One region of the Streptomyces sp. NPDC016845 genome, then DNA from elsewhere that is predicted to be linked to it. Evidence: riboswitches for the same ligand, from Rfam matches in the RefSeq annotation. Region 1 holds a riboswitch; each other region holds the start of a gene.
The links. A riboswitch is a leader RNA that binds a small molecule or an ion and turns the genes downstream of it on or off. The one in region 1 is predicted to bind S-adenosylmethionine.
Positions count from the first base shown of each region.

Region 2: linked by a shared signal. The riboswitch ahead of ACH4RC_RS08415 (aminotransferase class V-fold PLP-dependent enzyme) and the one ahead of thrC (threonine synthase) in region 1 are both predicted to bind S-adenosylmethionine.
Region 3: linked by a shared signal. The riboswitch ahead of ACH4RC_RS41080 (GNAT family N-acetyltransferase) and the one ahead of thrC (threonine synthase) in region 1 are both predicted to bind S-adenosylmethionine.

Region 1 covers NZ_JBIRPI010000021.1:142,337-145,567, reverse strand. The annotation lists gene ACH4RC_RS33965 (trehalose-6-phosphate synthase) at 1-268, opposite strand, end outside; gene ACH4RC_RS33960 (hypothetical protein) at 298-603, opposite strand; gene ACH4RC_RS33955 (glucosyl-3-phosphoglycerate synthase) at 643-1,590, opposite strand; SAM riboswitch class I at 1,767-1,921, shown strand; gene thrC (threonine synthase) at 1,940-3,231, shown strand, end outside.
Region 2 covers NZ_JBIRPI010000002.1:511,886-515,116, reverse strand. The annotation lists gene ACH4RC_RS08415 (aminotransferase class V-fold PLP-dependent enzyme) at 63-1,448, opposite strand; SAM riboswitch class IV at 1,690-1,807, opposite strand; gene trpD (anthranilate phosphoribosyltransferase) at 1,909-2,973, opposite strand; gene ACH4RC_RS08405 (cytochrome bc complex cytochrome b subunit) at 3,108-3,231, opposite strand, start outside.
Region 3 covers NZ_JBIRPI010000044.1:17,046-20,276, reverse strand. The annotation lists gene ACH4RC_RS41090 (trypsin-like serine protease) at 1-867, shown strand, start outside; gene ACH4RC_RS41085 (hypothetical protein) at 977-1,291, shown strand; SAM riboswitch class I at 1,345-1,431, shown strand; gene ACH4RC_RS41080 (GNAT family N-acetyltransferase) at 1,442-2,080, shown strand; gene ACH4RC_RS41075 (hypothetical protein) at 2,246-2,725, opposite strand; gene ACH4RC_RS41070 (hypothetical protein) at 2,812-3,132, shown strand.

The DNA.
Region 1 (3,231 bases):
TGTACGCGTCCGCGTGGATCTCCGCGTCGATGTCCAGCATGCGCACGCCGGGCTCCGACACGCCCCGCCGTACGGCTTCCCGGTCGCCGTCGGTGAGGGCCGAGCAGACCCACAGTTTGTCCTTGACGACGCTGAGCGCGGAGACCAGTCCGCCACCGCCGCGTTTCGCCTCGATGCCGGCCCCGTCGGCACCGTCCGTCAGGACGTACGAGACGGGGCCGCGGTTGGACGCGACGAGAACCTCAGCAGCACCTTGCGTGGAAGCCATATGGGCACGCTAGCCCGGTCGGGGAGGGTTCAAACGCGCCGACGGCTGCGTGCCGCCGCGAGGGCGAGCGCGCCGAGCCCGCACAGCGAGATACCGAGCCCGCCGTAGAGCCACAGGCGTGAGCCCTGTCGGCGTCCGGACGCGGTGGGCGCCGGGGGTGACGCCGGTGATGCCGCGGGCACCGGTGCCCGCGGCGCCTTCTCCACCACCGCGTAGCGCTCGGCGAAGGGTTCCACGACGGCGGAGGCGGGGGCGGCGACGGTGATCAGCGTCGCCGCCGCGGTCACCGTCGCGGCGAGCGCCGCCGTGCCCCGCAAAGAAAGTCTGTGCCACATAAAGGGGCAATGTAGACAGAAAGCATGATTAACCCACGGCTATGCGACGCGACGCTCCGCATACTCACCGATCTCGGCCATCGGCGGCCGCTCCACCGTGTCCACCGCGTACGTCCGTGGGACGAAACCGCCCTCGCCCCGCTCGAACTGCGTGAGCTCGGGCCGCACCAGATGGCCGCGCGCGAGTCGCAGCTGGGCCGTGCGGTAGATCGCCGCCGCCATCCGGCCGAGCGCCAGGCCGTCCTGGTGGCGGTGGATGCGGACGCCCACGTCGACCTGGGCGAGCGCGTCCAGGCCCACGGTGTGCAGCGCGTCGACGAGCAGCCCGAGCTCGACCCCGTAGCCGACGGGGAACGGGAGGCGTTCGAGGAGCGACCTGCGCGCCGCGTACTCGCCGCCCAGGGGCTGCACGAATCCGGCCAGGCGCGGCCAGTGCAGGTTCAGGATCGGGCGCGCCATCAGCTCCGTGACCCGGCCGCCCTGGCCCGCCGCCCCGCCCAGCGGGCGGTCGTACATCGCCTTGACGAAGCTGACGCCCGGGTCGGTCAGGAGCGGTCCGACGATCCCGGAGACGAAGTCGGCCGAGAAGTCCTTCAGGTCGGCGTCGACGTAGCAGACGATGTCGCCGCTCGTGACGTACAGCGAGCGCCACAGCACCTCGCCCTTGCCGGGCTTGGCCGGGATGCGCGGCAGGATCGTGTCCCGGTGCACGACGCGCGCCCCGGCCGCCGCCGCGACCTCGGCGGTGCGGTCCGTGGAGCCGGAGTCCAGGACCACCAGCTCGTCGACGAGCGGCACCGCCTCCGTCATCAGCTCGCGCCGGATGACCGTGACGATCTCGCCGACCGTCGCCTCCTCGTCGAGCGCGGGCAGCACGACGCTCACCGTCAGGCCGGACGCGCGCTTCGCCGCGACCAGCTGGTGCGGCGGGCGGTCGGCCACCGACCAGGAGCGCCGCTCAAGCCAGCGTTCGACTTCTTCCAGCACGGTCTGGGGCTCCTTCATGGACGTGTACGGGGCGGGTCGGTCCGGGGATGTGATCCATCTCGCGGTGCGGACGACTATCTCAAGGGTCCGGGCCTTCGGTTACAGTCTTGAACAAGGCCGGTGACCATCGCATGCCGGGGTCGCCGCCCGCATAACTGCCACACACAACCGAATACCGCTCATCCAGAGGGGCAGAGGGATACGGCCCGTTGAAGCCCCGGCAACCCTCCAGCCGGTCTCGTACGCACACCGCAGTGCGCTCGCGAGGCTCCCGGCTAGGGAAGGTGCCAAATCCGTCTCGCGGCGAGATGCGCCGCGAGGAAGATGAGGAGAAAGGGCCTCGCCTCTCATGGCTGTACAGACTGTCGCCACCACGGACGCCACCGCCGCCGCCGCGGACACCACCGCCAAGGCCGTCGATCTCGGCCCCGCTTCCGGGCTCTCCTGCCGCGAGTGCGGCACCACCTTCGACCTCGGCCCGATCTTCGCGTGCGTCGAGTGTTTCGGGCCTCTGGAAGTCGCGTACGACCTTCCCGTCGGCGACCCCGAGGCGCTCCGCAAGAAGATCGAGGCGGGCCCGGCCAACGTGTGGCGCTACGCCCCGCTGCTGCCCGTCCCGGCCGACGTCGCCGAGAAGCCGAACCTGAACCCCGGCTGGACCAAGCTCGTCAAGGCCGACAACCTCGCCCGTGAACTCGGCGTCGAGCAGGGCAAGTTGTTCGTCAAGGACGACTCCGGCAACCCCACGCACTCCTTCAAGGACCGCGTCGTCGCCCAGGCCATCGAGGCCGCGCGCGCCTTCGGCTTCACCACCCTGTCCTGCTCCTCCACAGGCAACCTGGCCGGCGCCGTCGGCGCCGCCGCCGCCCGCGCCGGCTTCCGCTCCTGCGTGTTCATCCCGCACGACCTGGAGCAGGGCAAGGTCGTCATGGCCGGTGTCTACGGCGGTGACCTCGTCGCCATCGAGGGCAACTACGACGACGTGAACCGCTTCTGCTCCGAGCTGATCGGTGACCCGCTGGGCGAGGGCTGGGGCTTCGTCAACGTGAACCTGCGCCCGTACTACGGCGAAGGCTCCAAGACTCTGGCCTACGAGATCTGCGAGCAGCTGGGCTGGCGGCTGCCGGACCAGCTGGTCATCCCGATCGCGTCCGGCTCGCAGTTCACGAAGATCGACAAGGGGCTGCAGGAGCTGATCAAGCTCGGGCTCGTCGAGGACAAGCCGTACAAGCTGTTCGGCGCCCAGGCCGAGGGGTGCTCGCCGGTGTCGGTCGCGTACAAGGGCGGCCACGACGTCGTCCGGCCGCAGAAGCCGAACACCATCGCCAAGTCCCTCGCCATCGGCAACCCGGCCGACGGTCCTTACGTGCTCGACATCGCGCGCCGCACCGGTGGCGCCGTGGAGGACGTCGACGACGAGCAGGTCGTCGAGGCGATCAAGCTGCTCGCGCAGACGGAGGGGATCTTCGCGGAGACGGCGGGCGGTGTGACGGTCGGCGTCACGAAGAAGCTGATCGAGGCGGGGCTCATCGACCCGGCGCTCACCACGGTCGTGCTCAACACGGGTGACGGTCTGAAGACGCTGGACGCCGTCGCCGAGTCCTCGCAGGCCACGGCGACCATCCGGCCGTCTCTCGACGC
Region 2 (3,231 bases), on a different contig from region 1:
CGGTGCATGAGCAGACGCTTCCGCGGCTTTCTCGGTGGCCGAGCGCGCAGTTCCCCGCGCCCCTAGGCGGCTGGGACGCAGCGGCCTTCTTCGGTGCGGTAGGTCCAGGCGGCGCCATCGCGGACCAGTTCCTTCACCGCCGCGACGAAACGGTCGACGTGCTCGTCAGGGGTGCCCGCGCCGAAGCTGACCCGGATGGCGTTCAGCGACTTCTCCCCCGGCGCCGCCTCCGGCGCTCCGCACTCTCCCTGGGTCTGCGGGTCGGACCCGAGCAGCGTCCGCACCAGCGGGTGGGCGCAGAACAGACCGTCCCGCACCCCGATCCCGTACTCCGCGGAGAGCGCCGCGGCGAAGTGGGAGGAGTTCCACCCCTCGACCACGAAGGAGAGGACGCCGACGCGCGGGGCGTCGTCCCCGAACAGGGACAGCACCTTCACCTCGGGCACCTCGGCGAGCCCGTCCCGCACCTTCTGGATCAGGTACCGCTCACGGGCGACCAGGCTGTCGAACCCGGCCTCGGTCAGCGCCTTGCACGCGGAGGCGATGGAGTAGACGCCGATGACGTTCGGCGAACCGGCCTCGTGGCGGGCTGCGCTGTCGTGCCACTCCACATCCACGCCGCCGTCGACGCGCCGGGCGACCTTGCGGGAGGCTCCGCCGCCGGCCAGGTACGGCTCGGCCGCGCGCAGCCAGTCGGAGCGGCCCGCGAGCACGCCCGAGCCGAAGGGCGCGTACAGCTTGTGCCCGGAGAAGGCGATCCAGTCGACGTCCAGCTCCTGGACGGAGACCGGGTGGTGGGGCGCGAGCTGGGCGGCGTCGAGCACGATGCGGGCACCGTGCGCGTGAGCGGCCGCCGCCAGCTCGCGCACCGGCCAGAGTTCACCGGTGACGTTGGAGGCGCCGGTGACGCAGACGAGGGCCGGGCCGTAGGGGTCGCGCTCGGCGAGCGCCCGCTCCAGGGTGTCGACGGCCTGGGCCGGGGTGCGCGGCGCGTTCAGGTACGTCACGCGGGCGTCGCGCCAGGGCAGCAGCGACGCGTGGTGCTCGGTCTCGAAGACGAACACCTGGCAGTCGGCGGGCAGCGCGGCGGCGAGCAGGTTGAGCGAGTCGGTGGTGGAGCGGGTGAAGACGATCTGGTCGCCGGCGCGGCAGCCGAGGAACTCGGCGACCGTGGCGCGGGAGTTCTCGAAGAGGTCGGTCGACAGCTGGGAGAGGTAGCCGGCGCCGCGGTGCACGCTGCCGTAGTACGGGGCGTAGGCGGCGACGTCGTCCCACACGCGCTGCAGGGCCGGCGCGCTGGCGGCGTAGTCGAGGGCGGCGTACGTCACCTCGCCACCGGTGACGAGCGGCACGGTCACGTCGCGGCCGAGCACGGGCAGCGGCGCGCCACAGGCGGGGTCGACGGCGGACTCGGCGGAAACGGTGGCGGTGGTGGTGTGAGCGGACATGGCTGTCTCCCGGCAGGACAAGTCAGGGCGTGGCGAAGTGGCGTACGGGCCCGCACGGCAGCCGTCGGCAACAGCTCAACGGCCGGAGGACGTACGGGAGTTGACCTCTACGCGGGGCGCGGACGCGCTCACGCGAAGGGTGAGGGTGGTACTGGAGAACGGGGCCGAAGGCCCTAGCACATTCGCTTGCTCACGAGACTGCTCCCTCAAACGACCCAGGACCCCTGGAGAGTTCGCGAGGGGTCCGCGCTTGCCGCGAGCCTTGCTGCTCGCGGCCTGGTCTTCACCCGGGGCACCCCGCCACGGACGGAGGGTTGCCGGACAGCCGGCCGGGGCCGATCACGCTGTCACTCATGACCTTGAAAAGCATCCTGCCATACGTTCGGGATACGGCAAGAGCGCAGTCCGGTCTCTGAGACGACTCGGACTGCGCTCTGCGTCACACTCGTACCCCTACGGCTCAGCGGTTGGTGGCCGCCACCCATCGCTCCAGGGTCGCCTTCGCCGCGCCGGAGTCGATGGACTCGGCGGCGCGGTCCATGCCGGCCCGCAGCTGCTCGGCGAGCGTCCCCGTGCCGGGGCGTACGGCGACGAGGGCGGCGGCCGAGTTCAACAGCACGGCGTCGCGCACGGGCCCTCGCTCCCCGTCGAGCAGCCGCCGCGCGACCTCCGCGTTGTACGAGGCGTCCGCGCCGCGCAGCGCCTCCACCGGGACCAGGTCCAGGCCCACGTCGCGCGGGTCGAAGGTCTCCTCGCGCACGGTGCCGTCGCGGACGATCCAGACGCGGGAGGTCGCGGTGGTGGTCAGCTCGTCGAGGCCGTCGTCGCCGCGGAAGACGAGCGAGGAGTTGCCGCGCTCGGCGAAGACCCCGGCCACGACGGGCGCCATCCGGGCGTCGGCGACCCCGACGGCCTGGGCGCGCACCCGGGCCGGGTTGGTGAGCGGGCCGAGCAGGTTGAAGACGGTACGGATACCGAGCTGGCCGCGCGCGGCGCCCGCGTACCGCAGCGCGGGGTGGAACTTCACGGCGAAGCAGAAGGTGATGCCCGCCTCCTCCGCGATCTGCGGGACCCGCGCGGGCGTCAGCTCCAGATTGACCCCGAGTTTCTCCAGGACGTCGGAGGCGCCCGAGGCCGAGGAGGCGGCGCGGTTGCCGTGCTTGACGACCTTGACGCCCGTACCTGCGATGACGATGGCGGACATCGTGGAGATGTTCACCGTCTTGGCGCCGTCGCCGCCGGTGCCGACGATGTCGACGGTCTCCCCCGGCACCTCGATGACGTTGGCGTGCTCGTACATCGCCCGTACGAGACCGGAGATCTCCTGGACGGTCTCGCCCTTGGCGCGCAGCGCGACCACGAAACCGGCGATCTGCGCCTCGGTCGCCTCGCCCCGCATGATGCGGTCCATCGCCCAGGCGGTGTCGTCGGCGCTCTGGTCGCGGCCCTCCAGGAGGCCGTTGAGGACGGAGGGCCAGGAACGGCCCGCCGCGGTGTCGCCTCCAGCGGGGTGCAAAGCGCTCATGGCCGCTCCAGTTGTGTCAGTGGGGTTACGCGGCTCCACCTTATCCAGCGCCGGGAACGGCAAAGAGCCCCCGTCCAGTGCCTGGACGAGGGCTCTTGCCGTGGCGGACAGCTGTCGGCTCAGCCGATCATGGATCAGTGGTGGCCGTGGCCGCTGGTGATCTCCTTGTACTCCTCCGCGGTGGGCTTGGGGATCTGGTTGTTCTCCCCGTAGAAGCCCTTCGACAGCTTGGCGCGGGTCTTCTGCAGACGCGACTGC
Region 3 (3,231 bases), on a different contig from region 1:
CTGGACAAGCCCGTCACCACCGTCGCCCCGGCTCCCCTCGCAGGCCAGGCCCCGGCAGCCGGCACCACCGTGACCGTGGCCGGCTACGGGCGGACCAAGACGGAGTGGTCGCCGCTGAAGCTGCACACCGGCACCTTCACCGTCGGCGCCACCAGCACCAGCGACCTGCCCCTGACCGGTCAGAACGGCGCCACCATCTGCGCCGGCGACACGGGCGCCCCGGCCGTCACCACCGTCGGCGGCAAGACCGAACTCGTCGGCATCAGCTCCCGTTCCTGGCAGGGCGGCTGCTTCGGTACCGACGACGCCGAGACGCGCACTGACGCGCTCGATGTCCGCGTCGACGACCTGGCCGGCTGGGTATCGGCCCATGTGGCGCGCTGGGGCCTGAAGGCAGAGGCCAACGGCAAGTACGTCGCGGGCGAGTTCAGTGACGCGGGCAACCAGCAAGGCAAGCTTCGCGCCCGCAGTGACGCCCCCACCGGCTCATGGGAACAATTCGCCCTGCCTGCCAACGGCACGGACGGCGGCGTAAGCCTGCGCTCCCAGTACAACGACCTCTACGTGAGCGTCGAGGTCGAGGATTCCGGCAGCCACGCAGGGATGCTGCGGGCGCGTGCCACCAGCGCGGGCAGCTGGGAACGGTTCCAGCTTGAGCGCCAGAGCAACGGAAACTACGCCCTCAAGGCGAGCAAGAACGGCAAGTACGTCTCCACCGAAATCAACGACAGCGACACGGACAATGGTTTGCTCCGTGCCCGCAACGACACCGTCGGCGCCTGGGAACGATTCACCTTCACCCGCGCGGACAACTACCCCACCGCCTCGCGCGACACCGTACAGCCCGGGCCGCTGCCTGCCTCCTGACGGCAGTCTGTGAAATAACCCGGAAGGGGCGCGGAGACAGATGCCCTTGCTGTGACGCCTTAGACGAAGTCTCGCGGTTCAGCAGGGGCGCCTGGCCGAGTGCTGGGATGTGTCGACGACGCCTGAGGTCTGGTTCTGGAGCGCCGAGTTGATGGACGCCGCCGTTGAACGTCCGGCTGTCGGTCAGCTCAAGGTCGAAGTCGCGCGCGTCCCTGCCGATCGGACGCCCGCCGCTCCGGCCGGTGATCACCCGGAAGACGGCCAGTTGGAGACGGTCGACCGACCGACGGCCATCAGCGCCCGGTTCATCGACACGCTGCCGCGCGAGCGCAACGGAACCTCCGACTCCTTCTTTGGGCGGGCGACTGTCGGCGTGGTGTCGCGCGGGAGTTCCCTCACGGCCGCGGCGATGACGGGCCACTGAGCGGTGACGTCCCGGTCCTTGACTGCGGTGGATGGAGAGGTAATGATCGTCGGCGTTCATCCAGAGGACTTGAGGGACCTGGCCCCGTGACGGTCCGGCAACCTGCGACAGCAAGGTGCCAACGCCAGGAACGATGAGGAGTGGCCCCGCATGCAGCCTTGGTTCGTCGTCCCCCCGCTCAAGGGTTCCCTGGTCAGACTTGAGGCACTTTCCGATGACCATGCCGAAGATCTCGCTCGTGCGGCGGAGGAGGACCGCAGCAGCTTTTCTTTCACGCTCGTCCCACGCGCCGAGCAGGTTGCCGGTTACCTGAAAGCCCAGTTCGATCGCGTGGCGCAGGGCCTTGTTCCCTTCGCGCAGATTCGTCAGAGCGATGGGCGCGCCGTGGGCTGCACGGCGTACTGGGACCCGCGGTACTGGCCTGGCGGCAGTCGGCTGCGTGCTGTGGAGATCGGTTTCACCTGGCTGGGTGCCTCGGCGCAAGGCTGCGGCATCAATGCCGAGGCCAAGATGCTGCTGATGCAGTACGCGTTCGAGGAGTTGGGCGTGGCGCGGGTCGACCTCAAGACCGACGCCCGGAACAAGCGGTCGCGTCAGGCCATCGAGAACCTCGGAGCTACCCATGAGGGTGTACTGCGGAACTGGTCGATGTCCTGGGCGCCGGGAGAGGACGGCCGGCTGCGACATTCTGCTATGTACTCCGTCGTCAGCACCGAATGGAAGACGGTGAAGGACGGCCTCCTCGCCCGGTTGGCTCGTAGCCAGGGCACGTCGCCACAAGGGTTGTGAAGTCTCGTGGACGAAGTGGTGGGCGTGAGGGTGTCGCGCACGCACAGCGGATGAATGAATGGGCTGCCGCTGCCCGGACCTTCGCGTCAACGCCGGGGTGCACCGAGGGCGTCGAGGCGTTCGCCAAAACCTACGGTGCCACGTTCCCGAAGACAGTCGCGAAGATCACCGAAGGCCGGGACGAGTTCCTGGCCTTCTACGACCGCCGGTCGAGCACTGGATCCGCCTACGGACCACGAACCCGATCGAGTCCACCTTCTCCACGGTCAAGCTCCGCACCAGGGCCACCCAAGGGGCGGGCAGCCCGGCGGCCGCGCTCACGCTGGTGTGCGAGGTGGTCGAGGCCGCCGCCCAGCCGGGATAGCGCGCGATCACCAGCGACCACCTGGTGCCCCTGACCCGCGCCGACGCCCGCTTCGAGAACCTCGTCCTGATCGAGCGAGAGGAACAGGCCGCATGAGCTTCCACCACATCCAGCAGAACTCTGACGAGCACGGTCCCTTCGCGATCTACCTCGACGAGCTGCAGCACGTCGCCGAGGCGGACGAGGCCGACCTGGTCAGCGACGTGCTCAGCGACCCGGACCAGACGATGGCCCAGTCCGCCGTGGTGCGGCACCTGGACCGCCGCGCCGCCGACCTCCACCCCGGTCCCGCCTATGAGGAATGGGCGTGGGCGATGGCGGGGGCCACGACCGGCCATCCGTTCCTGGCGCAGCGCCTACGGGAGTCGTGTCCCTGTTCCGCGCCGTCACGCTCAAGCTGCCCTGGCAGCCGGACGACCTGCTCGCGACGTCCAACTGGCTCCAGCTCAAGACCGCCGCCGGGACGAACATCGAGGCCATCGAGGTCCTCGCCGAGTCCGGCCGGACCAAGCGGATCCGTAACACCGCCAGGACCGTCCTCGACCGCCCTGCAAGAACTGAACTGAACTCAGTTCACCCACAACTCTTGACTACTCCTCTTCGAGCAGTCGCCATCAACCCAAGAAGGATCGCAACCACGTTGAGGAATCATGTGGGCGGCGACCGTGCCCGCCGTCATCAGCCGTAGAAGGGTCGCGCTTCGTCCTCTGACTGGCCGGGGAATCACGTGCGCGTTTCGACGTTGAACTCAGCGCACGCGCGTTCCGGTCATGACCGGATGCCGCCT